Regions from separate parts of the Mesorhizobium sp. WSM3879 genome, predicted to be linked through region 3. Evidence: riboswitches for the same ligand, from Rfam matches in the RefSeq annotation. Region 3 holds a riboswitch; each other region holds the start of a gene.
What was found. A riboswitch is a leader RNA that binds a small molecule or an ion and turns the genes downstream of it on or off. The one in region 3 is predicted to bind cobalamin.
Positions count from the first base shown of each region.

Region 1: it holds a riboswitch for cobalamin, as region 3 does, so the genes downstream of both, CK218_RS29030 (DUF1636 family protein) here and bluB (5,6-dimethylbenzimidazole synthase) in region 3, are expected to answer to the same signal.
Region 2: it holds a riboswitch for cobalamin, as region 3 does, so the genes downstream of both, CK218_RS23640 (HoxN/HupN/NixA family nickel/cobalt transporter) here and bluB (5,6-dimethylbenzimidazole synthase) in region 3, are expected to answer to the same signal.
Region 4: it holds a riboswitch for cobalamin, as region 3 does, so the genes downstream of both, metE (5-methyltetrahydropteroyltriglutamate--homocysteine S-methyltransferase) here and bluB (5,6-dimethylbenzimidazole synthase) in region 3, are expected to answer to the same signal.

Region 1 covers NZ_NSFZ01000021.1:26,057-33,428, forward strand. The annotation lists gene cobG (precorrin-3B synthase) at 1-74, opposite strand, end outside; gene cobN (cobaltochelatase subunit CobN) at 71-3,685, opposite strand; gene cobW (cobalamin biosynthesis protein CobW) at 3,703-4,740, opposite strand; gene CK218_RS29030 (DUF1636 family protein) at 4,742-5,170, opposite strand; cobalamin riboswitch at 5,209-5,408, opposite strand; gene CK218_RS29035 (winged helix-turn-helix domain-containing protein) at 5,438-6,637, opposite strand; gene CK218_RS29040 (NADH-quinone oxidoreductase subunit A) at 6,965-7,330, shown strand; gene CK218_RS29045 (NADH-quinone oxidoreductase subunit B) at 7,321-7,372, shown strand, end outside.
Region 2 covers NZ_NSFZ01000012.1:65,151-72,522, reverse strand. The annotation lists gene CK218_RS23645 (HWE histidine kinase domain-containing protein) at 1-557, shown strand, start outside; gene CK218_RS23640 (HoxN/HupN/NixA family nickel/cobalt transporter) at 1,092-2,159, opposite strand; cobalamin riboswitch at 2,249-2,440, opposite strand; gene CK218_RS23635 (DOPA 4,5-dioxygenase family protein) at 2,521-2,928, opposite strand; gene CK218_RS23630 (hypothetical protein) at 3,171-3,896, opposite strand; gene CK218_RS30755 (hypothetical protein) at 4,428-4,571, shown strand; gene CK218_RS23625 (nucleoside hydrolase) at 4,602-5,576, opposite strand; gene CK218_RS23620 (ABC transporter ATP-binding protein/permease) at 5,715-7,372, opposite strand, start outside.
Region 3 covers NZ_NSFZ01000002.1:425,410-432,781, forward strand. The annotation lists gene CK218_RS05440 (MFS transporter) at 1-1,209, opposite strand, end outside; gene CK218_RS05445 (TetR/AcrR family transcriptional regulator) at 1,331-1,921, shown strand; gene CK218_RS05450 (hypothetical protein) at 2,066-3,046, shown strand; gene bluB (5,6-dimethylbenzimidazole synthase) at 3,077-3,814, opposite strand; cobalamin riboswitch at 3,857-4,035, opposite strand; gene CK218_RS05460 (histone deacetylase family protein) at 4,150-5,076, shown strand; gene CK218_RS05465 (exodeoxyribonuclease VII small subunit) at 5,080-5,331, shown strand; gene CK218_RS05470 (DUF2277 domain-containing protein) at 5,523-5,789, shown strand; gene CK218_RS05475 (pirin family protein) at 5,798-6,718, shown strand; gene dxs (1-deoxy-D-xylulose-5-phosphate synthase) at 6,851-7,372, shown strand, end outside.
Region 4 covers NZ_NSFZ01000006.1:52,512-59,883, reverse strand. The annotation lists partial or broken gene CK218_RS15400 (prolyl oligopeptidase family serine peptidase) at 1-840, shown strand, start outside; cobalamin riboswitch at 1,279-1,478, shown strand; partial or broken gene metE (5-methyltetrahydropteroyltriglutamate--homocysteine S-methyltransferase) at 1,568-3,921, shown strand; gene CK218_RS15390 (DUF982 domain-containing protein) at 4,592-4,840, opposite strand; gene CK218_RS15380 (DUF982 domain-containing protein) at 5,113-5,415, opposite strand; gene CK218_RS15375 (MucR family transcriptional regulator) at 5,664-6,128, shown strand; gene CK218_RS31395 (cold-shock protein) at 6,389-6,763, opposite strand; gene CK218_RS15365 (adenosine kinase) at 7,327-7,372, opposite strand, start outside.

The sequences.
Region 1 (7,372 bases), on a different contig from region 3:
ACCAGCAGGCCGTCGCCGGTCTGCATCGGTGCGGACAAAGCAGGGCAGGCGCCGCGGCGCGAGAAGGCGTTCATGCCGCCACCCCGCTTGCCTGCGCCTCGGCGATCAAGGCCGTGAGATCGTCGTCGATGGAATTCCTGAGCGGATGCCAGAGACCGCGCCGTCGCGCAGCCAGGAATCGCTCAGCGATGACCTTCGCGGCGGCGGGATTTTCGCGCAGCAAGAAGGCTCGGACTTCCGCGTCGCCGATATAGGCGTCGTGCACCGCCTCGATCAGCGCGCCCGATATGGCATGCGTGGTCTCGGCGAAGCCGACCAGGCGGTCGACCGTCTCGGCGAATTCCGAGGCGCCGCGGGGGCCGTGGCGCATCTGCCCGGCAATGAAGCGCGGATTGACGGCGCGGGCCCGCACCACGCGTGACACGGCTTCGCCGACCGATCGCGGCCTCGGCTTCTTAGGGTCAGTCGTGTCGAGCACGATGACATCGGCATTCCTGCCAAGTGCGGCAAGTGCGGCCGAAAACCCGCCGATGAAGGCGACATCGGCCGAACCTTCGAGGATGTCGCGGCCCGGGTCGTCGCCGGTGTGGACAAGCAGGTCCGCGTCGGCGATGCGGCCCTCGAAGACGCCGGGCGCGGAGATGGCCTCACCGTCGGCGCCGCCATAGGCATGCGAGGTTGCTTCGAGATAGGCGCGGCCGATCTCTTCGCGCGCGCTCCATTCGCCGCGCGACAGCAATTCCTCTACCCCGGCGCCGTAAGTGCCGGGCGAGGTGCCGAAAATGCGCGGACCGATTTTGCCTTGGGCACGGGCCGCGGCGGCAAGCGGATTTTCCGAATCGTCCTCGTCGCGACCGGCGACGGCGCTGGCAGCGGCGTCGATCAGCCCGATCTGGGTCGGGAACATATCGCGAAACAGGCCGGAGATGCGCCAGGTGACGTCGACGCGCGGGCGGCCGAGGGCGGCCGGCGGCATCACCTCGATGCCGGTGACGCGGCCCGTTGCGGCATCCCATTGCGGCCGGCAGCCCATCAGCGCCAGGCCTTGCGCGATCTCCTCGCCGCCGGTGCGCAACGAGGCGGAGCCCCAGAGGTCGATGACCAACGAGCGCGGCCAGTCGCCATGGCTCTGCATGTAGCTGCGCACGACTTCTTCCGCCGCCGCCTGCCCGAGATCATAGGCCGTCGACGTCGGCATGGTGCGCGGATCTGAGGTGAAAAGGTTGCGGCCGGTGGGCAGGACATCGGAACGACCGCGCGCCGGCGCGCCTGCCGGTCCGGCCTTGATGTGACGGCCGTCGAGCGCAGCGAGCAGGGCGTTTTTTTCGGTCTCGACGCTTTGGCGGCGCAGCGGATCGGCTTCGTCATCGGGCGCGCGGCCATAGACATGCAGCCCGTCCTTGACGGCAAAATCCTTGAGGTCGCACAGCCACGCGTCGATGCGGCGCAGCGCCTCGTCCGGCGCATCGGTTCCGGCAACTCCGGCTTCAGAAGCAAGGCCTGTCTTCTGCGCCGTTTCGACGATCAGCCTTGCAAGTCGGTCACGGCGGCGGCGGTCGAGCCCGTCGGCTTGTGCGTATTCGTCGACCAGCCGCTCAAGCCTCTGTTGCGCCTCGTCGAGCCCGGCGCCGGTCAGCGGCGGCGGCAGGTGACCGAGCGTGACGGCCGAGATGCGGCGCTTGGCCTGCGCCGCCTCGCCGGGATTGGAGACGATGAAAGGATAAATGACGGGCAGAGAGCCGGTGACGATCTCAGGGAAGCAGTTGTCGGAGAGCGCGACCGTCTTGCCGGGAAGCCATTCGAGCGTGCCATGCGCGCCGACATGGACGATGGCGTGGACGCCGAGCGACTTTTGCAACCACAGGCCGAAGGCGATCAGCTCGTGGCGCGGGGGAAGGGTCGGGTCATGGTAGTCAGCGCGGCGGTCTGCGGAGCGACCACGGTGGGGGGCCAGCGCCACGGTGACGTTGCCGAAGGCGGCGGCGCGGAAGGGGAAGCGGGTTTCGGGGCTTGTCTGCAAAGGTAGGCGTTCTGTCGCGCCCCCCTCTGTCCTGCCGGACATCTCCCCCACTAGGGGGGAGATTGAGCTTGCGTGGTGGCTTTCGCCAATCCCCCACGGTGCAGGAAAAGAGCCGGCAGCAGAACTGCCAATCTCCCCCCAGGTGGGGGAGATGTCCGGCAGGACAGAGGGGGGCGCATTGACGTGAGCTTCGTTGTTGGCTTTGCCCCATGCCGCCTCAACTACGTCGCGTGCTGCTTCGGGAAGCTCCGACGAGAGGTTTCGATAATCGCGCAGGGTCAACCCTTGACCGCCAAGCTCCAGTGCCTCCAGCAATCCGCGCGGCGATTGCGGAATCCTGTCAACCGTATAGCCCTGTTCCTTCAGGTCATGCAGCATGGCGAGCACGCTCGACGGCACATCCAGGCCGACAGCATAGCCGGTGCGTCCGGGCGCGCTTGGATAATCCGGAATCAGGATCGCCAGCTTGCGTTCCGCCCGCTCGGTCTGCTGCAGGCGAATGATCGCCGCGACGCGAGCGGCGACCTGCGCGACGCGATCCGCCTCAGGACGGTTGGCGAAGGCGCGGAAGGCCAACGCCGGATCGGTGTCAATCTCGCCCTTGAAGGAGATCGCGCCGGCGAGGATACGGCCATCGAGCTCGGGCAGCACGACATGCATGGCAAGGTCGGCGGGCGCCAGGCCGCGCTGGTTTTTCTCCCAGACTTCGCGCCGCGTCGTGGCGACGATGACCTGGAACACCGGCACGCCGGCACGGTCGAAGAGCGTTTCGGCACCAGGCTCGGCACCGGAAGCGAAGGCGGTTGCAGTGACGATGGCGGACGGGTTCAACGAGGTGATGGCGGTTTCGACGAAAGCCAGCGATACCGGGTCCTTGAGGCTCGAAACGAAGATCGGCACGGGCATGATGCCCTGCGACCGCAACGCCTCCGTCAGGGCATCGATTGGGGCGACGTCGGCGGCGAGCAGCATCGAACGGTAGAAGAGGATGGGGATGACGGGGGCACCGACGCTGTCGATGTTGAGCTCTGTCACACCCCCCTCTGTCCGGCAGGACAGAGGGGGGTGTGAAGGACCGCCGACATCGATGATCTCAGGCTCCTCTACAACCCCCAATCCAGCCTGGTAATACCCCGCCTTCGGCACGCTCACCGGCTCGGCCACGGCCGTATCCGACCCGGCGAGCCTTGCCAGTCTTTGCACCAGCGCGCTCATGTTCGCTGGGCCGCCTTCGCGGAAATAGCCGAGCAGGGCGTCGAGTTCGGCGCGCGGCAGGGTCGAGCCTTCGATCAGCCGCAGATCCTCGTCGTGGCTTTCGCCCGGCAGCAGCGCCAGTTTGATATTTCGCTCGCGCGCAACCGCTGCGAGCTGGTCGCAGCCGTAGCGCCACCAGTCGTAGCCGCCGAGAATGCGGACCAGGACGACCCTGGCATGGCGCGCGACACTTCCGATCCAGAGATCGACCGACATCGGATGGCGGAGATCGCGAAGTGCTGCCAGCCGCATCGACGGCAGCCGAGCGGCGTCGGCCTTCCAGGCAGCGGCGAGGCCGGCGAGATCGCTGTCGGTGAAGGACAGGGCCACGACATCCGCAGGCGTCTGCCTGAGGTCGATCGGCTCGGCGAGATCGTCGAGCGAGGCGGATGTCGTGGTGAGGATGTGCATCGCGGTTCGGTCTTGCCTCAGCCGGCGAGGATACGCTCGATCGCCGGGCGGTTCAGCCCCTTGAGGCCGATGACGACGAGCCGCGATCGGCGGTCGTCGTCCGGCGTCCAGGCGCGGTCGTAATAGTGGTTGACGCGCGGGCCGACGGCTTGGAGCAGCAGCCGCATCGGCTTGCCACCCACCTCGACAAAGCCTTTGACGCGCAGAACGTTTTCCTGCTCGGCGGCGAGAGCGACGCGCTTTGCCAGCTCATCCGGACTGGCGATGGACGGGATATCGAGGACGAAGGAGTCGAAATCGTCATGCTCATGGTCGAGCTCGTCATCGTGATGGGTCTTGCGGTTCTCGATGTCGTCTTCGACGGCGAGGCCAAGACCGAGCAGCACGGAGGGGTCGACCTTGCCCTGCGCGGTCGGCACGACCTTGACGGCGCGCGCCACATGCTCGCCGATGACGGCATTGGCGCGCTCCGAGCCGGCCGCGTCCATCAGATCGCTCTTCGACAGGATGATGAGGTCGGCGCAGGCGATCTGGTCCTCGAACACCTCTTCGACCGGATCATCGTGGTCGAGGGAATCGTCGGCGGCGCGCTGCGCCTGCAAGGCGTCTAGGTCGGAGGCGACGCGGCCGTCGGCCAGCGCCGGACCGTCGACCACGGCGATGACGCCATCGACCGTGACGCGGCTCTTCACCGTCGGCCACTGGAAGGCCTGGACGAGCGGCTTCGGCAAAGCGAGGCCGGAGGTTTCGATCAGGATGTGGTCGACCTTCGGCGTGCGCGACAGGATCTGGTCGAGCGCCGGCACGAAATCGTCGGCGACGGTGCAGCAGATGCAGCCATTGGCGAGCTCGACGATATTTTCCTCTGGGCAGGTGTCGATGCCGCAGCCTTTCAGGATCTCGCCGTCGATGCCGACATCGCCGAATTCGTTAACGATGATCGCCAGCCGCTTGCCCTTGGCGTTTTCGAGCAGGTTGCGGATCAGCGTGGTCTTGCCGGCGCCGAGAAAGCCGGTGACGACAGTGCAGGGAACACGGGAGAGGGATGCGGTCATGTCAGTCCTTCAGCAGGTCGAGGGGAGGGATGCGGGCAACCAGGCCGCGCTTGAGGGAATCGGGCCGGCCTCGCCAGGGGATGAGGCCGTCGGTCGAGGTGGCAAAGAGCTTTGCGCCGGTGACGAGGTCGGCGCCGCTGGTCGTTTCCAGGTCACCGAAGACATAGCTCCAGCAGCCGTCGCGCAGCAGCGCCGCGCTCAGGCGGCGTTTGCAATTGCCGAGACACTCGACGGTGCGGATGCGGATTTTCTCGTCCGGCGCGGCGCGGCGCGCGTCTTCGGCAAGGAGGGCGCCGGCGCGCGGATGCGCGTCCGAACCGGTCTCATCGCGGCAGGAGGAGCAGACGATGACGGTCACTTCCGATAGCGCGTCGCGGGGTTCGGACGAAATGTCCGCGGTACTAGCCGGAAAACTGACGTTGCGATCCAAAACCAGGCTCCTTGCCCGGAAAACCCGCCGAGCGATCGGATTCTCATGTCTCAGACGGCAGGTCTCCTGGCTCGCGGGTCGTCGCCTTGCGCCGCCTTCCCGGGAACATCCCAGTGGTTTTCGGCTGAGGCTCGTCGCTCACAGTTGCGGGGACAGCCGCGGATTTGGGTTTTCCCGCACCGCATTCCCTCTTGGCTCCTCCCCTTGCCGGGAGGAGACCGTCTGCGGCGGATTTAGGCTTAGAGGTGCTGGCATGTCAACGCGCGGCTACGACACCGAAATGTCGGCCAACGCCGGCCCAAGGTCGCCGGCCGGCGTCACCTCGATGGTTTCCAAGCCGAGCCATGCCTGCATCTGTTTCAACTCATCGAAGAGCTGTGCGGCCGTTTCGGCGGGAGCGCCGGCTTCGGCAAAAGCCGCATGGACGCGCAGCACGCCGGCCGGGCGGTCAGCTCTCAGATCGACCCGGGCAACGATCCGGTCGCCGAGCAGGAAAGGCAGCACGTAGTAGCCGTACTGGCGCTTCTCGGCCGGCGTGTAGATCTCGATGCGGTAGCGGAAGCCGAAGAGTTTTTCCGTCCGGGTGCGTTCGAATACCACCGGATCGAAGGGCGCGAGCAGGGCGCGGGCCTCGATCCGGCGCGGAAAGCGGGCGTCCTTGTGGAGATAGGCGGGCTTGTCCCAGCCTTCGACCTTCACCGGCAGCAGTTCGCCCATCTCGACCAGTTCCTCGATCCTGGCCTTCGTATCGCCAGGCGCCAGGCGGAAATAGTCGCGCAGATCGCCATAGGTGGCGATGCCATGGGCGCGGGCGGAAATGCGCAGCAATTCGCGATGCGCGTCCTCGACCGAGGGCACCGGCAGGTCGAGCACGGCCTGCGGCAGAACCCGCTCGGGCAGGTCGTAATAGCGCTCGAATCCGCGCCGGTAGGCGGTGGTGATGCGCCCGGCCCAGAACAGCCATTCGAAAGCGTGCTTGGCCTCGCTCCAGCCCCACCAGCCGCCATTGCCCTTGTGGCCTTCGATGTCGGAGGCGGCGATCGGCCCGCGTTGCGCGACTTGGCCGTAGATCTCCTCGATCATCGCCTTGCGCTCGCGGCCCCATTTGGCGAGGCCGAGATACATTTCCTCGCCTTGCTCGGCGCGCTGCATGCGCCAGCGCATCAACGGATAGGTCTCGACGGGCAGGAAGGAAGCCTCATGGGCCCAGTATTCGAAGACGGTTCGCTTGCGGGTGACGGCCGCGTTGTCGAGCAGCGCAAGCGGGTAGGGGCCGAGGCGCGAATAGAGCGGCATATAGTGGGCGCGCACCACGGCGCTGACGGAATCGATCTGCAGCAGGCCAGTTCGGGAAAGCACGCGGGCGAGATGGCGACGATCGGGCGTGCCGGCAGGCCGCGCATCGGTAAAACCCTGCGCACCGAGCGCAATGCGCCTTGCTGCGGCGAGCGAGATCTTTTCCTTCATCCAGCTACCGATCCTTTGCCGGGGTTTCCAGTCGGTGATTCCGGCCATGCTAGCAGGCAAATGGCGGGAGATATGTCAGGATAGAAAAGTGGAGTAAAACATGAAGGAAATCAAACAGGAGCGGATCGGACCAGTTTCTTCCGATATGGCGTCCAGCGCCGGATTTTGAACAAGGTTTGACTTGCGTCGCCGAAACCGCTGCGCTAACCCTCGCCGCGTCGCAGCATAGGCCACCTAAAACGGTTCAGCGGGTTAAACTGTCACGCTTCCGCCTTAGAGTCCGTTGCTGTAATCAAAGTGAACTGGCCGCCGAAGGAAAGTCGCCGCATGAGCGCACTCCTAAGTTCGTATCTGCCTATCGTGCTCTTCATCGCAGTGGCGATGGTTGTCGGCCTGGCGCTGATCGTTGCGCCGTTCCTGGTTGCCTACCGCAATCCCGATCCGGAAAAGCTTTCCGCCTATGAATGCGGGTTCAACTCGTTCGACGACGCCCGCATGAAGTTCGACATCCGCTTCTACCTGGTGTCGATCCTGTTCATCATCTTCGATCTCGAGGTCGCCTTCCTGTTCCCGTGGGCGGTGTCCTTCTCCAAGCTCGGCATGCTCGGCTTCTGGTCGATGATGGTGTTCCTGGCGGTGCTGACCATCGGCTTTGCCTATGAATGGAAAAAAGGAGCGCTAGAATGGGATTGAACGACAGTTCAGGCACCCTCGTCGCGCCGAAGCCCAAGGGCA
Region 2 (7,372 bases), on a different contig from region 3:
CGGACCCGCGCGCGTTCGAACACCAGATCCGCGAACGCATCATGGCGCTGTCGCGCTCGCACGACCTCTTGGTGCTCAACGACTGGCGCGGCGCAGGCATGGCCGACCTTGTGCGCGAACATTTGCGGCCGTTCGGACACGAAGAGCGCATCTCGCCATCCGGGCCGGACGTGACGCTGCGGCTGAACGCGGTGCAGAACATCGGCATGGCGCTGCATGAGCTGGGCACCAACGCGACGAAATACGGCGCCCTGGCCGGCGACGCCGGAACCGTGCGAATGGACTGGCGGGTAGCACCGGCCCCCGAAGGCAGCGACTTCGAGCTGGTCTGGGAGGAACATTTTTCCGAACCTGCCGCGGCCGCCGATGCCAAGCCGCACAAAGGCTTCGGCAGCGTCGTTCTCCAACGCGTCGTCCCCACCAGCCTCTCCGGCAGCGCCTCCATGGAACGGCTGCCCGGCCTCGTTCGCTGGACGCTCTCGGCGCCGCTCGCCAACGTGGTTGTCGCCCGCGGGGCGGAGCTGGACGGCGATGAGCAGATCGCCGGGCTGACGTGAGGGCGGCTGCATCCTGAGGGGACCGACCGGACGGCCGGCCGCAACGCCTCGGGACCCGCTGCGCCGCCGAGCCTGCCGTATCGCCGCACGTCGCTGGCCTGCGCTGCTCCCATTTTTGCTTTCCCCTTCCCCGCTTTTTTAGAACAGAAAAGCGCCAGCTTTTCTGTTCTGGACGCTGGATATTTGGACTCTGGATTCTGGCTTATGGATTATGGGGCTTATCCCAGGCCTTAACCCCTGGCTTATCCAAGCGCAGAATTCCGTCACGCTTCCAAAGGCTTGGGCTACGGGTCCTCAGCATGCCTTTGAAGCGCGTGCGCACGGGCCGGCGATCTCCTGTTGCTGTCTGCCAATAGTGAACAAAATAGGAACAAAAATGTCAAGCCGGGCACCGCTGCAGGGGCTGGCGATCGTCGCCTTTGCCGCCGTCGGCTTCCCGATGCCGAGGCATTCAAGGAGGCACGCTGGCAGCCCGCCGGCGTCTGATGGCAGAGAGATGCGGCTGGCCTGCTGCAGCCAGCCGCGGCCGGCGGCTCATGAACTCTTTGCTGCGGATCCGCTCTCCACATCATCCAGCCCCTTGGCCTTGTAGACGAGGTAGGAGATCGCCCAGGCGGCGATGAAGATGCCGATAATGGCGAAGCCCAGATTGTTGAAATTGTCGTTGAGCGTGCCGACGCCGTTCCAGAAGCCGCCCGACAGACCAAACTTGTCACCGATCAGGCCGAGCGCCTCGATGCCGCCGATCAGCACTGCGACAAGGACCGACACCAGGGTGATCGTCATGTTGTAGTACAGTTTGCGGATCGGCTTGACGAAGGCCCACTCATAGGCGCCGAGCATCATCACACCATCGGTCGTGTCAACCAGTGACATACCGGCCGCGAAAAGCACCGGGAAGACCAGAATGGCTTCGAACGGCACGCCCTTGGCCGCTTGTGCCGCGGACACGCCGAACATGGCGACTTCGGTCGCGGTGTCGAAGCCAAGGCCGAAGAGGAAACCAAGTGGGAACATGTGCCAGCTGCGCGACACCAGCCGGAACATCGGGCGGAAGACGCGGGCCAGGAAGCCGCGATTGTTGAGCAGCAGGTCCAGATCCTCCTCGACAAACGCCCCACCGGCCCGCACCCGCCGATAGCTTCTGTAGATCGAGAAGAAGATGACGATGTTCATCGCCGCGATGGCGAGCAGGAAGAGTGCGGAAACGCCGGTACTGATCGTGCCGCCAATCTCCTGAAGGCTCTGGAAACGGCCGAGCAGGGACGTTGCTGCCGCGATGGCCGCAGCGACAATGACGACGATCGTCGAATGGCCGAGTGCGAAAAAGAAGCCGACGGAGACCGGCCGTTTGCCGTTCTGCATCAGCTTGCGCGTGACGTTGTCGATGGCCGCTATGTGGTCGGCGTCGACGGCATGGCGCAAGCCGAGGCCATAAATAACGAGAGCGACGCCAAGCAATGTCGGCTTGTCGTGGAAGGCGACGAAAGCCCACAGCCACGCCCCGACGTTCAGAACGGCGAGCGCGCCGTAGATTGTTATCAGTCTGGCCTTCAGGTCGGGCGCGCTTTTGTTCAGCATTTTCGATAGTTGGATCAGCATGGTTCTGCCTTTGACGTTGCCTGTCATCGCAGGGAACTCGCCCCGCCGTCCGGCCAGGCGCGCACACCGGATCACCCCGTCCGATGTTCTGCTTTGACGTCCATGATGGCAGGTCTCCTGGCTCGCGGATTGCCGCCGCTTTCGCCTTCCCGGCCCATGCAGCCAGTGGCATCGTGAAAACGGCATGCCGCTTACAGTTGCGGGGGCAGCCACGGCTTTGGATTTCTCCGCACCGCGTTCCCTTTTGATCCCCGAAGGGAACCATCAGCGCGAATTCGCCACACCGCGGTTGGCCAGTCAATCGACAACTCCGACGGCCAGAGGCCCCTCACGCCATCGTGACGAGAGGGCTGCGCCCCCCTCACACCCCCAGCGTCGGCTCGGTATTCACCTCCAGCGCCTCTTCGGCCTCGTCCTCTTCGTCAAGCACGTCGCCCTTCACCGGCAGCGCCTGGCCGATCCAGATCGGGTCGATAAGGTGGTCACGCTTGGGGTTGGTGGTGTTGGGATGGATGAGGATGCTTAGGCCGCCATGGTTCAGCATCAGCCAGGGAACCAGCGTGGCAAAGATCTCGGTCGCGAAGGAGACCTGGTACATGGCTTGCTGGTGCGGGCCGACCGGCTCGTCGCGCCAATTGCCCAGGCGCACGCGGAAACGCTCTGCGATGCGCTGGCGCAGCCATTCGGCATGCTGCCGCTCGGCCTGCCCGCCGTAGTAGATATGGGCGTGATAGCTGGCGATCTCGGCGATCGGCCTGACTTCGTTCATCGCAATGCTCCCCTTCGATGATTTTTTGCGCCCGGCGGAACTCTAGCCGAAGCGCGGGCGCCTTGTCTGCAGCCGGCTGAGATCCGGACTGCGGTCGGCAGGGTTGTCGGATATGGCGCTCCCCCGCTCCGTCTCGGCTGCGCCGAGCCACCTCTCCCTTCCACCTTGTGGGGGCGAGGAATTGCCAAACCGCCGAGGTTGCAACCGGCAGGAAGGATGGCAACGGCCGTTGTGCCTTTGGCCTAAATCACCGCGGTGACCGCGCCCTTCGCATTTAGGCGGCAGCCGACTTTCGCCTGCCTCACTTCGATGCCGCCTCGCCTGTCATAGTCTATGCGCACCTCGATCGGCGCGTTGAGCCCGCTTCGGCGTTGACGCAAGGGGCCGGCGCTGACCGTGTAAACACGCACGGCGCCGAGGGGCTTGGCGGCCGCCGTGATCGCGGCGCGACAGGCGCGCACCACGGCGGCCGGCGTGCCCCGTATCGCCTTCGGAGGTGACAGCGGCGCGATGCGATAGCCTTTGGTGACCCGCCGGAGGTCGCCGCCGGCGGATCTGGAGGGCCTCAGCACTGGAGGCAGCACAATGGTCTGCGTCGCGCTCTTGGCCAAAGCAGGGGCTGTCGGCACCGCGGCCGGGTTCTGCGCAGAGGCAGCCGATCCGCTGACGGCGGAAGGATCGTCGCCCGCGGCGGCGCCGCCCACGCTTGTCGAAACGCCTGTGCTGGTGCTGCCCAGATTGCCGCCGGCATTGACGCCGAGCGATCCGCCGCCAGTCGATGCGCCGACGTTTGCGCCGCCGACACCGTCGGCACTGGCGCCCACGCCCGCCGACACGCCTTGCGAACCGGCGCCCAATCCGGCGCCCACGCCGATGCCGCCGACCTTGCCGCCGACGCCGACGTCAAGCGCCGAGGCAGGCCCGATCGGGATGGCGATCGCCAGCGCGGCTGCTAGGTATTTTTTCATGGCCAGACCTTTGTTCCAAGGCCAACCTTGTGTGGCTCCTCATCGAGCGTCCGCTCGACAGCGGTCTGCGAAGCCTTCGTCGCGCGAATGCGTGCCGAGCGATGGCGACTTCTCGCCCTGCCAGGCATCGGCCTCGGCGGTGACCGGCGCGGCTGGAGGCCGCTCGAAAGACGAATGATAGAAAAGCGGTCTCGGCAACGCCAAGCACTGAAAAAGGCTTAGGACTTCTCCTTTCAACTTAGCTGTCGACAGCAGGGCAAGTTTGAGCTCGCCTACGCGCTGCTAACGGGCAACTTTCAAATTAGTTTCAACTAAAATGCAACAGAACAAGGACACCACCGTGCCAGCGCCGGTTGCTGATGCCGACGCCGGGCTCTCGTCGGAGTGGCCCCGTCTCGCTTCGCCGGGCCAATTCTCCCCCACCTCCTGGCGTGCGCCGGCCTGGAGGCTTGAGAGTCGCCCAGGGCGGCAAGGCGCCCGCGCTACCGGCTCGAAGCCGCAACGCTCATCGCGCTGGCCGACAAGGACGCGGTGCTGGTCGGCCAGGCCGACCTGTTGCGATCGATGGTCGAGGGTGCGGCCGGCGATGCGATCCTGGCCAACAAGCGCGAGATCGAGACCGGCATCGCCGCCATCAGCGCCACATTGCGCGACAGGCAATCGTTCCTGCTGTGAGGGCCGGCTAGGCCTTGCCCCTGGAGCGCCTCACGCCTTTTGACTGGTGAGGCGCTCGAGCGCATCGACGATCAGGTCGCAGAATTTCGCATGGTCGAGCTTCATCGCCACGGTGTGGCGGAAATCGACCTGCTCGCTCGCCGTGCCGCCGAAATGGCGCATGCCGCCCAGCTTCTCGAAATTGCAGACCGTCATGCCCTTGGTCCAGCGTCCGGCAAGCTCGACGCGGATATCGGCCTTCTCGGTGGTGAAGACGCCTGCATCGATCATCGCCGCCACGCAGCAGGCGTCATGGACGGCGGGATAGGCTATCTGCAGCAGGCCGCCATGCGTGGTCGCGATGAATTCCCAGATGTCGAGGATGAATTTGGCGATCGGCCCGCCGACGGCGCGCACCCTGTCCTGCAGGTCGGGGGTGGCCAAGGCCTGGTGCGTGAGGTCGAGCCCCACCATGGTGACGTCCCAAGCGGCGCGGAACACCACGTCGGCGGCCTCCGGGTCGGCATAGACGTTGAACTCGGCCGCCGGCGTGATGTTGCCGCGCGTGAAACTTCCGCCCATCGCGACGACCCGCTTCACCCGCTCGACGATGCGCGGCTCCTTGCGCACGGCTAGAGCGATGTTGGTGTAGGGCCCGACCGGCACCAGCGTGACGGTTTTCGGCTCATGCGCCATGACCGTCTCGATGATGAAGTCGACGGCATGGCGCTGGTCGAGCTCGAACGAGGCGGGCGGCAGCTCCGGGCCGTCCAGCCCGGTCTCGCCGTGGATCTCGACGGCCAGCACCTGGTCGATGATCAGCGGTCCGGGAGAGCCTTTCGCCACCGGCACCTTTATGCCGTAGGCCGTGCAGACGGAGAGCGCGTTGCGCGTGGTGTTCTCGACATTGTGGTTGCCCGAAACCGTGGTGATGCCGAGAAGGTCGATATTCGGGTTGCCGGCCGCAAGCAGGATGGCGATGGCATCGTCGTGCCCCGGATCGCAGTCGAGGATGATCTTTTCCATGGGGTCGCCTCTCCCTGGCCTGCGGCGATTACAGACCGGGCCTCTGGTGACGTCAAGGTTGCCGCCTGGCGGAAGTGCGACCCCTGCGGTCCGATCACCATCTCGGGACGCTCTTGCCGCCCTTGCCTTAATGCCGCCTCAGCGGGCCTGGCCTCCTCTCGCTCCGCTCCCCCACAGCGCCCGCGCGAACACGTTGCGCTTGCCCTTGCGCGGCGCCAGCTCCACATCGCTGACCAGTTTCGCGCCGCCCTCGCGGCGCTCCAGCGTGATCTTGCGGCTGTGGAAGGCTTCCAGCTCGGCGCGGTGGGCGACGCTGATGACGGTGACCTTGGGCAATGCCTGGATCACCGTCTGCATCATCTTGTCCTGGCTCTTCTCGTCCAGCGCCGAGGTCGCCTCGTCCAGCACGACGATGTCTGGCTCGTGCAGCAGCAGGCGCGCGAAAGCGAGGCGCTGCTTTTCGCCGCCGGAGAGCGTCTGGTCCCACGGCGCCTCTTCCTCGATCCTGTCGCGCAGGTAGCCGAGGCCTACCTTGTCGAGGGCGGCGTCGATCTCGTCCACCGTCCAGTTGTCGGCGGCGGCCGGATAGGCGACCGCGCGCCGCAGCGTGCCGGTCGGGATGTAGGGGCGTTGCGGCAACATGAACAGCCGCTTGCCGGCATGGAAATTGACGCTGCCGCCGCCCCAGGGCCACAGGCCCGCGACGGCCCGCACCAGCGTCGACTTGCCGGTGCCGGATTCGCCGGCGACCAGCACCCGCTCGCCCGGGTTGATCTCGACCTTCGTCTCCTTGACCACGCCGGTGCCGTCGTTGAGGGTGACGGAGAGATCGTCCAGGCTGAGCATGGCGCCGTTTTGCGTCTCGCCGCGCCGGATGCGCCCAAAGGACTCGCTCTCTTCGGCGCGCTCCAGCCCGTCGAGCGACATCATCAGCGAAGCGACGCGGCGCGCCGAGGCGTTCCAATCGGCCAGGCGCGGATAATTGTCGACCAGCCAGCCGAACGCGCCTTGCACGATGGCAAAGGCGGAGGCCGCCTGCATGACCTGGCCGAGCGACATCGAGCCTTCGAGGAATTTCGGCGCGCAGAGCAGCACCGGCACCACCGGCGCGAACAGCATCGACCCTTGCGAGACAATCGCGGTGCGCATGTGCTGTCCGGTCAGCAGCGCCCATTGCCTCAGCACATGGCCGAAATTCCTGTCGATTCCGCTGCGCTCCTCCGCCTCGCCGCCGAGCAGCGCGATGCTCTCGCCGTTCTCGCGCACGCGTGTCAGCGTGTAGCGGAATTCGGCTTCCGCCTGGTTCTTGCGCTCCGAAAGCTGCACGAAATGGCGGCCGATGACCACCATCGAGGTCGAGGTGATGGCGGCATAGATGACCGCGGTGACGACGAGGAAGCCGGGGATGGTGATGCTCTCGCGGCCGAGCGGCAAGGTGAGCGCGCCGCCGATGGTCCACAGAACGACGATGAAGGTCGAGGCCGCCAGAAAGGCGTTGAGGACGCCGGAGATGAAATCGACGGGGGACTCGGTGGCGATGCGCAGATCTTCGGTGAGACGGGCTTCGGGGTTCGAGTGGTCGCCGGCGACGAGATTGAGCTGATAGTAGCGGCCGCTGGCCAGCCAGCGCGCGATGACAGATGTGGTGAGCCAGGAGCGCCAGCGGCGCTGGATCGTCATACGCAGGTAGACCTGAACGACGACGAGGCTGGCGCTTCCGGCGACCAGCGGCACGAAGACGGCGCTCAGCATATAGACGGTGTGGACATTGCGCTGCTCGATGGCGTCGAAGAAGG
Region 3 (7,372 bases):
AATCGCCGCTTCGCATTCATCCGGAGCGCAGTCCGGCGTCGCCAGCCGACACTGGCCGGCGAGCACGGTGACCAAAGCGACTGAGCCTGCCGCCACCGACACCCAGAACCCGTTCTGCGGTCCAAAAGTGTCGACCATCCAGCCGGCGGCGAAGGAGCCCAGCGCCATGCCGATGCCGATCCCGGTGGTCACCCAGGTCACGCCTTCCGTGAGCATTGCCGGCGGCACGTGGCGTTCGATCAGTCCAAAGGCGGTGATGAAGGTCGGCGAGATGGCAACGCCGCTGACGAACACGGCAAGCGCCAGCGTCGGCACCGTGTCGGCAAAAAGCAGTGGCAGAGTGGTAAGCGCGATGACGGCGACCGCTATCGCGAGTTGGCGTTGCAGCGGCGTGCGCAGGCTGAGCGCGCCGACGATGATGCCGAGCACGAAGGATCCCAGTGCATAGACGCCGATGACGAGGCTGGCTGCTTCGGGCTGGCCGAGCTCTTCGGTAATGGCAACGGTGGTGACTTCCGTGGTTGCGAAGGTCGCGCCGACAAAGATCAGCGCGAAGGTGATGATCTGCACCGGCCGCAGGCGGATCGCCGAGCCGGCCGCGCCATCCTCGGCCGGGCGAATGGGCGGTTCCGTCGAACGCTGCAGCAGGAATGCCGCCGAGCCGAAGGCGAGCAGCAAGGTGCTCACCACCATCCCGGCTTCCGGGAACAGCGCGGCGCTCAAGCCCACCGACAGCGAAGCCCCAGCGACATAGACCAGCTCGTCCGCGGCCGATTCGAAGGCGAAGGCCGTATTGAGCTCGGGGCGGTCGCGAAAAATCTCGGTCCAGCGCGCCCTGACCAGCGCCGGGATGCTGGGCATTAACGCGGCAAGCAGCGCGGATAGGAACAAGGTCCACACCGGCCAGTGCTGGTTGGCCGAGACGATCAAGGTTGCGAAGGCAAGCGCCGAGACAAGTGTCGTCGGCACGGCAATCCGGCTCTGGCCGAGGCGGTCGACCAGCCGCGAGACCTGCGGCGACAGGAAGGCGTTGACCAAAGCGTATGTGGCCGAGACGGCGCCGGCCAGCCAGTATTCGCCATGCGTTTGCGACAGCATCGCCACAATACCGATCGGCGCCATGGCGATCGGCAGCCGGGCGATGAAGGCTGCCGCGGCGAAGCTCTTCGTGCCAGGAGCCCGAAAGATTTCCGAATATGGGTTTCGCATGGTCCCGTTCCTCGACAAGGGAAGGCGCCGCAGTTACATACGCAGCGTATGAATGTCAGATAGTTCATACGTCGCGTATGTCAATTAGCATACGACGCGTATGTGAATAAGGCCAGGAGCCATGCACAAACCCCGCAAGGAGATGATCGCCGAGACGCGCGCCAAGCTGATCGCGGCTGCGCGCCATGCCTTCGGCACGATCGGCTATGCCGAGGCCTCGATGGACGATTTCACCGCTTCGGCGGGTCTGACGCGCGGCGCGCTCTATCATCATTTCGGCGACAAGAAGGGGCTGCTGCAGGCGGTGATCGCCGAGATTGACGCCGAGATGGCGGCGCGGGTGAACGAGGTGGCCTCGCGGGCGCCTACTCGCTGGCAGCATTTCGTCGACGAATGCACCACCTATATCGAGATGGCGCTTGAGCCGGAAATCCAGCGCATCATGTTCAGGGACGGCCCGGCCGTGCTCGGCGATCCGGCTCAGTGGCCCAACGCCAGCGCCTGCACGGCTTCAATGACCGATCACCTGTCAAAGCTGCAGGAGGAGGGCGTCGTCGTTCCCGATCTCGATCCCGAGACCGCAGCGCGGCTCATCAACGGCGCCAGTAGCCAGGCCTCGCAGCGCATCGCCAATGCCAAGGATCCGGAAGCGACGTCGAAGAAGGTTGTGGCGGCGTTCAAGCAGCTGCTGGAAGGCCTGAAAACCAAATAGCATCCGGTCGCGGCGTTCCGGGCAATCACTCGGGTCCGCGCTGCCTCAGACAATTGTCCCCCGCTCAAAATCCCTCCGACATTGACTTTGGCAGGAGCGAGCGCATCCTCTCCCGCCAATTCTCTGAGGCGGAGGGTCGGGGCCATGTGGGACTTCAGCATCGGGCGGTCGGTGTCCATCATGATGCGGACGTGGCCGTTCATCGTCTTTCGCATCATCGTCTATTTCGGCATCACGGTGGCCTACATAACAGCGACCGGCACCGGCGCCAGCGTCGGTTACGGCGTCGGCCACATCTCGACCGATCCGGACGGGCCGATGTCCTTTGCCTTGTGGGGTGGGGTGGTCGGCTTCGGCGTGGTCTCGATCGCCGTCTACTGGATCCGCGAATACATTCTCTATGTGCTCAAGGCAGGCCATATCGCCGTCATGGTCCATCTGATCGACGGGCAGGACGTTCCCGACGGCCAGGGCCAGATCGCCTATGCGCGCGAAGTGGTGACGAAGCGCTTCGCCGAGGCCAACATCCTTTTCGTCGTCGACCAGCTGGTGAAAGGCGCCATCCGCGCCATCACAGGGCTGATCGGCGGCATTGCTGCGTTCCTACCAATTCCAGGCTTGAGCGGTCTGGTGAGCTTCATCAACACCGTCATCCGCCTGTCGCTGACTTATGTCGACGAGATCATCCTCGGCTACAACATCCGCACCCATTCCAACTCGCCTTTCGAGACCGCCAGGCAAGGCGTCGTGCTCTATGCGCAGAACGGCAAGTTGATGGTCAAGAACGCCGTCTGGCTGGCGGTGATCATGTGGGGTGTTTCCTTCGTCATCTTCCTTTTGATGCTGCCGCCCGCCGCCGCGATTCTCTGGGCCATGCCGGGCCAGCTTGCCGGCTGGGCCTTCGTGTTGGCCATCGTCTTCGCCTGGGCCTTCAAGGCGGCTTTCATCGAGCCCTTCGCCGTCGCTTCGCTGATGCAGGTCTACTTCGCCACCATCGAGGGCCAGGTCCCCAATCCGGAATGGGACCGGCGCCTGGCCGAAGCCTCGTCCAAGTTCAGGGAATTGCGCGACAAGGCGCTCAGCCCCTTCGGCGGCTCGCGCTGGGATTCGCCAAGGACCGCTTGAGCAGCAGCCCCGGCCACGAAGGCCGCCTGATCACGGCTTCGCCCCTTCACGGGAACCAAGGCGAGCGATCGCCGATTTGAGCGGCGCCTCGCCGGCGCCGCAAAAGGTCTCGCTCATCACCAGCTCGGGCAGCGGCAGGCGCTTGCCCCAGCCATGCGCTTCGAGGTCGGGCCTCGGCGCGAATTCCGAGACGCGGCCGACGCAGAGATAGGCGATCGGCGTGACGTGCTCGGGGATCGACAGCAGTCGCTTCAGCGCTTCGGGCTCGATGATGCTCACCCAGCCGACCCCGACGCCTTCCGCCCGCGCCGCGAGCCAGAAATTCTGCACCGCGCAGACGGTGCTGTAGAGGTCCATCTCCGGATTGTGCCAGCGCCCGAGCGGCGAGTTCTTCGAGCGCTGGCGGTCGCAGGTGATGCACAGGTTGAGCGCGCTTTCGCAGATGCCCTCGAGCTTCAGCTTGCGGTAGAGCGCCCGCCGCTCCACCTCGATCGCCGGCAGTTCCTGTTCGCGCGCGGCCAAAAACAGGTCGCGCACCTGCCGCCGCCTTGTGGCGTCCCGGATGATGATGAAGTTCCAGGGCTGCATGTAGCCGACCGACGGCGCGTGGTGTGCCGCGGTGAGCAGCCGCGCCAAAACGCTGTCGTCGAGATCGTCGGCAAGGAAATGGCTGCGCACGTCGCGCCGGGTGAACATGGCTCGGTAGACGGCGTCGCGCGCCAATTGGTCAAAGTCATCGCCGCCGGCGGCGGCTGTTCGTGCCTGCATCGCTTGTCCCCTTGCGATAAGCAGTCCTCCGCCTGACCATGCGGATGACCATGTCTGCCGGGCCGGTCTTCTGGCTCGGGATCGACCCGCATCCGGCGCCTTCCCGTCTGGGACAGTGGCGTTTGCCGGCGCGGTCCCCCTCACAGCGTTGGGCACGCCACGGATTTCAACCGTGTTCCCGATTCTCCCGCGTTGCGGGCACCAGGCAGCGACGCGACCTTATCGCGAAGCCGAAGCCGGGCCAATGCCGCCAGCGACACGATTGGGCGCGATTTCCCCAATCATTCGGCGCTGAAACATGGCTATCCGTGCGACAGGTGCCTAGATTAGGCGCCATGACCACTCGTCTTTACACTCATCCGGTATTCCTGGAACACCTCACGCCGCCCGGCCACCCCGAGCGGCCCGACCGTTTGCGCGCCATCGAGCGCGTGCTCGACGACGAGGCTTTTTCGGCCCTCGACCGCGTCGAGGCGCCGGAAGGCGACGAGGCGACGATCCTTTACGCGCATCCGGAGGATTTCGTCGGCCGTGTCCGCGCTGCGATTCCCGAGACGGGGATCGTCTCGATCGATGCCGACACCAGCGCCAGCCCGAAAAGCTGGCAGGCGGCGGTGACGGCGATCGGCGCGGCCAACGCCGCAGTCGACGATGTGTTTGAGGGCCGTGCCGCCAATGTCTTCGTTGCCGCGCGTCCGCCCGGCCATCACGCCGAAAAAGCGACCGCGATGGGCTTTTGCCTGTTCAACACCGCGGCGATCGCCGCCCGTTATGCGCAGGAGAAGCACCAGGCCGAGCGCGTCGCCATCGTCGATTGGGATGTGCATCACGGCAACGGCACGCAGGACATTTTCTGGGACGATCCGTCGGTGCTCTATTGCTCGACCCACCAGATGCCGCTCTATCCGGGCACCGGTGCCAAGAGCGAGACCGGCGCCGGCAACATCGTCAACGCGCCGCTTGCGCCGAGCACCGGCAGCGACACGTTCCGCGACGCCTTCCTGTCGCGCGTGCTGCCGTCGATCGACGCCTTCCAGCCGGATCTGATCATCATTTCCGCCGGTTTCGATGCGCACCATCGCGATCCGCTGGCCGCGATCAACCTGACCGAGGATGATTTCGACTGGGCGACCGGCCAACTGATGGAGCGCGCCGGGCGCCACAGCGGCAACCGGCTCGTCAGCCTGCTGGAGGGCGGTTACGATCTGCAAGGACTGGCATTTTCGGTCGCCGCCCATGTCGGGCGGCTGATGAAGGGATGAATGATGGCTGATGAAGCTAACCAAGACGTCAAGGCGATGAGCTTCGAACAGGCGCTCGACGCGCTGGAGAAGATCGTCGATGATCTGGAGCGCGGCGACGTTCCGCTCGACCAGTCGATCAAGATCTACGAGCGCGGCGAGGCGCTGAAGGCTCATTGCGACCGCTTGCTCAAGGCCGCCGAGGACAAGGTCGAGAAGATCAGGCTCTCGCGCGACGGCAAGCCGGTTGGAACGGAGCCGCTCGACGCCGAGTGAGGTGTATTGATATTCAGGTGAGGCCGCCTGCAAACGCGGCTTTCTGCGGTTCCGGTGCTCACGTCCTTCAAGTACGCTCCGGTCCGGTTCTCGGAACCCAGCATTTTCGGCTCGGTCTGACCTGAATCTCAACACACCTCGGTGCACAATGTCAGATCGGTTCGGGCAGAAAGCAGGTAAGGAGTTCAAGCATGTGCCGAAACATCAAGACCCTGTTCAACTTCGATCCGCCGGCGACCGACGACGAGGTCCATGACGCGGCGCTGCAGTTCGTGCGCAAGCTGAGCGGCGCGTCCAAGCCGTCCAAGCGCAACGAGCATGCATTCAACCACGCCGTCGAGGCGATCGCCGCCGCCGCGCGCGAACTGCTTGACAGCCTCGAAACCACCCAGCATCCGCGCAACCGCGAGGAAGAGGCTGCCAAGGCGAAGGCCCGATCCGCGCTCCGCTTCGCCTGACGCCGGTCATGAGCTTCTTTCCGGGCAACGATCCTGAGGCCGGCGACGCCTTCGCCTGCGACCAGATCGAGTTGATGGTCATTCCCAACGCCAAGGACATTGGCGGCTTCGAGGTTCGCCGCGCCTTGCCGACGGCGAAACGCAGGCTGGTCGGTCCGTTCATCTTCTTCGACCGCATGGGCCCGGCCATCCTGCGTGCCGGCCACGCGATCGACGTGCGCCCGCATCCGCATATCGGGCTGTCCACCGTCACCTATCTGTTCGACGGCAAGATCAGGCATCGCGACTCGCTCGGCACCGAAATGGTGATCGCGCCGGGCGACGTGAATTTGATGACCGCCGGCCGCGGCATCGTTCATTCCGAGCGCACGCCCGAGGAATTGCGCGGCGCGCCGATGTCGATTTCCGGCCTGCAAACCTGGCTGGCGCTGCCGGACAGCAAGGAAGAAATCGCCCCGGTGTTCGCGAACACGTCGGTCGTCCAACTGCCCGAAATCGATGCCGAGGGCGTTAGCGGCCGCGTCGTCATCGGCGAATTTTCCGGGCTGCGCTCGCCCGTCGCGACCGCCTCGGAAACGCTCTATGCCGATCTGCGGCTGGCGGCGGGCGCCAGCGTCAAAATCCCCGGCGACGCCGAGGAACGCGCCATCTACACGCTGGAGGGCGAGGTTTCGATTGCCGGCGACCGTTTCCCGGCCGAGCGGCTTTTGGTGTTCAAACCGGGCGAGGAAATCGTCGTGTCGTCCGAGCGCGGCGCGCATTTCATGCTGTTCGGCGGAGCGTCGCTGGGCTCCAAGCGTTATATCTGGTGGAATTTCGTTTCGTCCTCGAAAGAACGCATCGAGCAGGCCAAGGAAGAATGGAAGACGGGCCGCTTCGATATCGTTCCTGGCGATGAGGAAGAATTCATTCCGCTGCCGGAAGGTTAGCGCAGAATGGACATTCTGCGCCGGGCGCGTCACTGACACGCATTTACATTGGCGCGCCGTCAGCCTATCTCGCGCATAGCAAAGCGCATATTTGAAGGTTAACCCAAGGTTAAGTTGACAGGCCGTCCCCGAGTGAACCCGAAGCCTGACACGCCGCTCCTCGACAAAGTCCGCATTCCCGCGGATTTGCGGGCGCTTGATGAACGCGAGCTGCCGCAGCTGGCGACCGAACTGCGCGCGGAGCTGATCGACGCGGTGTCGCACACCGGCGGCCATCTTGGCGCCGGTCTCGGCGTCGTCGAGCTTACGGTTGCGCTGCACTATGTCTTCAACACGCCGGAAGACCGGCTGATCTGGGACGTTGGCCACCAGGCCTATCCGCACAAGATCCTGACCGGCCGCCGCGACCGCATCCGCACGCTTCGCCAGGAAGGCGGTCTCTCCGGCTTCACCCGGCGCGCAGAGAGCGAATACGACCCCTTCGGCGCAGCGCATTCCTCGACTTCGATTTCGGCCGGCCTCGGCATGGCGATGGGCCGCGACCTTTCGGGCGGCCGCAACAATGTCATCGCCGTCATCGGCGACGGCGCCATGTCCGCCGGGATGGCCTATGAGGCGATGAACAACGCCGGCGCGCTCAATGCCCGCCTGATC
Region 4 (7,372 bases), on a different contig from region 3:
GCACTGGTGATCACACGCCACGAGGCAGTCTCGATTGATGGTGAGATGATCCCCTATACGCAGGTCGGTCCACCAAACGGGAACGGAGATGCCCCAGTTCATCTTACCGCCTATGGCGGGTTCGGCATATCGCTCCTGCCCTCCTACAACTCCACCCTCGGCAAGCTGTGGCTCGAGCGCGGCGGCACGTGTGTGGTGGCCAACATCCGCGGCGGCGGCGAGTTCGGCACCTGCTGGCACGAAGCCGGGCGCAGGGAGGGCAAGCGTCTCGCCCATGACGATTTCGCCGCCGTTGCCGCCGATCTCGTGCGAAGGGGCATCACACTGCCGAGGCGGATTGCCGCCCAGGGCGGCTCAAATGGCGGTCTGCTAATCGCCAACATGCTTACCCGCTATCCTGAGCGTTTCGGCGCGCTGTTCTGCACGGTTCCGCTTGTCGACATGCGCCGCTACACCAAGCTTCTGGCAGGCGCGAGTTGGATCGACGAATATGGCGATCCCGACAAGGCTGACGATTGGGCTTTCCTGAGTGAAATCTCGGCCTATCACGCCGCGTCGTCGGGACAGCCCTATCCGCCTATCCTGCTCGCCACCATGAGACGCGACGACCGCGTCCACCCGGGCCATGCGCGCAAGATGGCGGCAAAGCTGCAGGCCCCTGGCTATCCCGCTTACTTCTACGAGCCCAGCGCGGGCGGGCACGGCTACGGCAAGGACAATCGGGAGCGAGCCGCATTCATCAGCCTTGGTATCGGTTTCCTTCGCAGTGCGATCGGGTGGCATGCCGATGGCTTTCATAAAGGACCCGGAGCTCGACAAGGGCGAACTTCGGATGAGTGAGTACAGGTCGAGGACTGCGGCAAGGTACAAACCGTGCGAGTACAGTTTGCACAATGCGCGCTAGCGCCTTGTCGATCTCAATCAATCGACGGAGCACTTCACACCACAGACTACAATTCTGAAGAGCAAGGAGAAATATCATGGCAACAAAGCGAATGAACGTGGCGCGGGGAGTAGCAGCGGCCGTCGTCCTGGTGCTGCTGGCACAGCAGGCTGTCGCGTTTCCAAAATCCCCCTGCGCGTCTTACCCTCCCCCTCCACCTCCCCCTTATTGCTCGCGCCCGTCTACGACACCGATCTGCGAGCCAAGCTTTGGGCAGTTCCGCCTGCCCGGCTCGGGGGCATATTCGGACGACAGAGACCGATCAGCGCAAGGCGCTTTTCGCATAATCACATAAACATCTCGTTATATGGTATTGACAAGGAACGAAGCGGCTGTGATTGTGCGCATGTCATGGTTCTCCGCGCGGCACTGCCGTAGCGGAGCTAAGAGGGAAGCCGGTGCGATGCCGGCGCTGCCCCCGCAACTGTTACGGCGAGCCAAGCCCATTGATGTCACTGAGGCGAACGGCCTCGGGAAGACGGGCAGAGGCTTTGACCCGCGAGCCAGGAGACCTGCCACGTCGAACAACGTCCACGGGCGGGGTATCCGGTGGTCGCGGTAGCTCGGCTTCGTACCGCCTATTCGCGGGTTCCTTGTCCCCCGCCCCAACCATCGGGGTATGGCATGACTGTCTCTCAACGAATTGCTGTAGCAACGCTCGGCGTGCCGCGTATCGGTCGACGGCGGGAACTGAAATTCGCGCTTGAAAACTACTGGTCCGGAAAATCTCCCGCTGACGACTTGCTCGCGGCGGCGAAGACGCTGCGTGCCGCTAGCTGGAGGGAGCAGCACGATCGCGGCGTGTCGAAAATCCCGTCCAACGATTTCTCACTTTATGACCATGTGCTCGACACAGTCGCCATGGTCGGCGCCGTGCCGGCACGATACGCCTGGACTGGCGGCGAGGTCCCACTCGATATCTATTTCGCCATGGCGCGCGGCAACCAAGGTCAGGCCGCGGATCGTGGACATGCCGGTGACGAGCATGCGGCCAGTCGGCATGGCCTTGCCGCGATGGAAATGACCAAATGGTTCGACACCAACTATCATTACATAGTGCCGGAACTCACGGACGATCAGAGCTTTTCCCTCTCGTCGGCGAAACCGGTCGATCATTTCCTCGAGGCCAAGGCGCTCGGCATCCACACTCGCCCGGTCCTGCTTGGACCGGTTACCTTTCTCAAGTTGGCGAAGTCATCTGAGAAAGGTTTCAACCCTATCGCGCTCCTGCCACGGCTGCTGCCTGTCTACGAGGTGCTCCTGCAGAGGCTAAAGCTCGCGGGAGCCGATTGGGTGCAGATCGATGAGCCGGCGCTCGTGCTCGATCTGATTCCCAACGAACGGGATGCGCTCCAATTCGCCTACTCCCGGCTGTCGAAAGCAGCACCCGAGTTGAAGATCATGGTCGCTACCTATTTCGGATCGCTGGGAGACAATCTCGAGACCGCAATTTCTCTGCCCGTGGCGGGACTGCACGTGGATCTCGTGCGCGCTCCAGAGCAGTTGGACGCCATCGGCCGGCTCGCGCGGAAGGAACTTGTGCTCTCGCTCGGGCTGATCGACGGCCGCAACGTCTGGCGCGCGAACCTGCCTGCCGTACTTGACCGTATCAAGTCGATCGTCGCCGATTGGCCGCTGGAGCGGGTGGAGATTGCCCCGTCCTGCTCGATGCTGCATGTGCCGATCGACCTGGACATGGAGACGGCACTCGATGCGGATGTAAGGTCGTGGCTCGCCTTCGCAACGCAAAAGACCGACGAGCTGGTCGTGCTCGCCCGTGCCCTGGCCGAAGGCCGGGACGCAGTTGCCGCCGAACTGGAGGCGTCGGCTGAGGCTGCCGCCGTTCGCGCGACATCCGCGAAGGTGCATGATCCGCTGGTCGAAGGCCGGATCGCCAGCATCAAGGTCGGCATGACGCGTCGGAAGAGCGCATTTCCCGTCCGCTCCAAGCTTCAGGCCGACGCATTTGGTTTGCCCTCCTCCCCACCACGACGATCGGCTCCTTCCCGCAAACAGCCGAGATTCGCAAGGCGCGGGCAGCTCATGCCAAAGGCCAGCTGAGTTACATCGACTATGAAGCGTTCCTGAAGAAAGAGATAAGAGCCGCCGTTCGCTGGCAAGAAGAGATTGGACTCGACGTGCTGGTCCACGGCGAATTCGAGCGCAACGATATGGTGCAATATTTCGCCGAGCAGCTCTGCGGCTTCGCCTTCACGCAACACGGGTGGGTGCAGAGCTATGGCTCGCGCTTTGTGCGACCCCCGATCATCATTGGAGATGTGTCGCGACAAAATCCGATGACACTGGATTGGTGGCGATATGCCCAGTCGCTAACGCTGAAGCCGGTGAAGGGCATGCTTACCGGCCCGGTGACGATCCTCAACTGGTCCTTCGTCCGAGACGACCTTCCGCGCTCAGCCGTCTGCCGCCAGGTCGCGCTCGCCATTCGCGATGAAGTGAGCGACCTTGAAAAGGCCGGCGCCAAGATGATCCAGATCGACGAAGCCGCACTGCGGGAGGGCTTGCCGCTGCGCGCGGCCGACTGGGAGGCCTATCTCGACTGGGCCGTCGAATGCTTCCGGCTGGCTTCGACGGCCGTCAGCGATGCGACCCAGATCCACACCCATATGTGCTACTCCGAGTTCGGCGACATCGTGGACGCGATTGCCGCAATGGATGCCGATGTGATCTCCATTGAAACCTCGCGCTCGCAGATGGAACTGCTCGATACGCTTCGAACCTTCAAGTATCCGAACGACATCGGACCTGGCGTCTATGACATTCACTCGCCGCGGGTCCCGGAAGTGGGCGAGATTTCCAACCTCATCATGCTTGCGCGCGAACGATTGCTGGATGACCAAGTGTGGGTGAATCCCGACTGCGGTCTCAAAACGCGCAGATGGGAGGAGGTCCGGCCTGCCCTGGCGAACATGGTGGCTGCGGCACGCGCAATTCGGGAAAAAACGCAGACGGCGTAGGGCTCGGTGACACTCGCCGGCGGTGAGCGGCGACGCTACACCGCGGGCGAGTCTATCCGGCTCACCCAAAGAAATCGAGCTGCCGCTGACGAAACCTCGGCAAGCTTGGTCTGTCGCGGGCCTTGTTATAACGCGTCCAAGCCAGCTGTTCCAAAGGCCGGGGCTGGTGAGCGATCGAAGGCCGGCCCTCAAATGAGCCGGCCAGAAACGAGACGGCTGACCTCCAGCGGGTTTCGGACTACTCCGGATTGGGATAGTCCAATATCACTATCATCTTTCCGACGCCGAGACCTCCACTCCGACGATCGGCGATCATCGGGAGAGGCATCGGCGATCACGTGGCGCCGGTCCAAGGGTGTTCCGGGAAACCGGATGCAGCGCTAAGCAGGGGAACATTCAAACGGCACTTCTGTAGACTATCGAGGCGGCATCGCGCTTTGTCATCTGCAGCGGGCCAACTCTCGCTCAATGGCCCGTCTGCCTCTGTCTCCGATTACGATCGCCGCGAAGGCGAAGCCGAGCGACCGCAGCTTGGCTGGCGGACCGTTGCGTTTTGATGGTGGAAGATCCCACTCGCGACCAGGAAAGCCATCGCGGAAAGTGCGGGGTTGGCTTGCTCCTGGCGGATGCCGGCAGCGGTGTTCGGACCGCGCAAGCGGCGTCATAAATCTCAATCGTTGCGTAGAATGCGTGCTTCGAGCGCGGCTGCGACGAAAGCTCGTCGAGCGGCTGGCGCATGGGTCTTACCGCGTAACACCTGCAGACAGGCCTCCATCGCTATTCTGCGTTTATCGGTCTCATGATGCAGATCCCGCAGCAAGATAGCGGCCGCGTCGTTGACGTCGAACACGATACGCTCTGAGCTGCGGCGGCTGACCTGAACAACGACTGGCCTCTCAAATCTGATCAACCCGGTCATCCCCCCTCCTCCACAGCTACTATGCGGCAAACCGCCCCGGTCGTATTTGTTTACTCAGTCGAACGCGACCGATGCACCTGGACCACTTAAGCGGACCATTGGCGACCAAGCGATCGCCATGAGCTGCGTCTGGCCATAGTCAGGTTGCGTGCGATCTGCGCTCTTGGAGTCGGTGGTGAGGAACTGCTTCTCATTCGCGTAGTCTAGCTGTGGAACCTGAACATACTGCACTCTTTGACGCGCCTTGCCAGCCTCAAACATGTCGTCGAAGGCTACACCTGCACTTTTCCACTGCCCGATCTGCAGGCGGCAATCCACTTCATCGCCGAGGTTGGATCTTCCAATATGGCGACCCGTTTCGCAAAGCCGAAAAAGGCGTTGCGAGCCGTGCTTACCGGCTTGCGCCCATCGTATGCATCGTAGCATGCCCTCAGGGCGACCTCGTGGATCATGTCTCTGCGATCTTCCGGCCACTCGTTGAGAAAATCGATGGCATCCGCAAGGCCGGCAATCTCTTGGATGATGTGCGTTGAGCGCTTCACGAAAAGGGGGTTGCTGAAAGCCTTTGCGTTCATTCGTTTCTCCAAACTATCCGTAACCAATTTGCGTGAAGAGGCGCCCCGCATCGGACGCGGCACAACCATGGCACAGCGGTGTTGTCAGGACGATGACGGTTGAAGAGGAATATCCTGCGACTGCGGCCGGGTGTGTAGCGATCCGCCAACAGATCGTGCAATGGCTTGGTTGCCATCAAACGCGGTCGTCACTATTTAGCTATGAATTGATTCTCCACCGCCCAGTCTAAGTCCGCAGGAGCGTTTTCATGACCGAAGAAACCGAGACGAAAGCTGACAACCTCATCGAACTCACCGCCCATGTCGTCTCAGCCTATGTTTCGAACAATCCGGTTCCCGTCGGTGAACTGCCTGGGCTTATCGGCCAGATCCACATCGCATTGAAAACCAGTGCCGGTGGTGCCGCACCAGAAAAGTCGGAACCTCTCAACCCTGCCGTACCGATCAGAAAATCGGTTACACCCGATTACATTGTCAGCCTTGAGGACGGTAAGAAGTTCAAGTCGCTTAAGCGTCACCTGGCAACCCACCATGGCCTTACGCCCGACGAATATCGCGCGAAATGGGGACTGCCGGCGGACTATCCCATGGTGGCGCCGAACTACGCTGCCGCGCGCTCGGCGTTGGCCAAGACCATGGGTCTCGGCCGCAAGCCGAAGGAACCGGAAACGTCAGCACCTGCCAAGCGCGGCCGCAAGAATGGCGCAGCCTGACCACAATTTTTTCAGATCGACCAAGCCGATGCGGCATGATTTCGCACCTGCGAGATATGATTTGTGCGTTGCAATATCCGCGGCTATCGATATGCTCATGTTGTCGGCCATCTACTCCTCCCAGATATGGTGCCGACGCTGAATGGGGCGCACCTCCTCCCGTGTCTCATTCGAAAATCGAGCCCGCTGCCACCTCCTCCCGGCAGCGGGCTTTTTCTTTGTCTAAGACGCGATTTCGGTCTTGGACCAACGGATTGGCTTTAAGCGAGGCGAATGCTCCGAACCCCCGGGCCTTTCTGGCCCTGCCCGCATTGGACAAACACCTTCTGACCCTCGATCGGCGTGCCCAGTCCTGAGCGGGTCAGCGCGGTGGCATGAACGAAGATGTCCTTCTCACGGTTTTGAGGAGCAAGGAAGCCGAAGCCCTTTTGCGCATTGTACCACTTGACCGTGCCCTCGCTCTCCAACTGGGCGCTCGTCCCGGCGGCGGGCTCTCCAGCGCTACGCGTGTGTAGCTGCGTTTCGCGATCGACCTCCAGCACCTGAGAGACCTGGTGACCTTTTGGACTTTCTTCCGTCGTGACCTTGAGACGCCTTGCCTCGGAAACACCGCGGCTCCCGGCCGCCTGCAGCACCCGGATGTGCCTAGACGCCCTCCGGCAATTTGAAAAAGCCAAAACCCTTGCTGGTGTTGAACGGATGACGTCGGCGTCGACAGCGGGTGCGGTTACGGTCGACGAACGGACAAAGTAGCTTGGCTGGAAGACCGTTCCGCGAAAGAAACCGTGTCATCGTCATGGCGATGCTGGCGTGGCTCACGATGGTCCTTATGACTGCCCATCATCGTCCGACCGGCGTGAACAGCGCTGCGCTCCCAGCAGGATAATTTCAATCGGGTGATGCGTTCATGTCAATTCACGAGTCGGCCTCTTCCCCGCTGTATCGCACGGCCGACGTGTTAGCACATGAGGTCGACCACGGCGGGTGAGCAAGATATGCGACAGGGCGAGCTACTGATCGGAACGCTTCCCATATCGCACGGCAGAAGGTTCGCACTGGAGGGCGATACTCACCCTTTCCATCGTGGCATGCCCCTGCGGCTGCTTCTCACGCGGATGCGCATCTGACATTTCGATTTACGCGCACCGCCCCGCACGGTCCGCAGGAGGGGAACGGTGCGCCCGTCGTTGCAGGCCGGCTAGAACAACCCGGCCTGCTCGGCCTCGCGGCGCAGATTCTGGCGC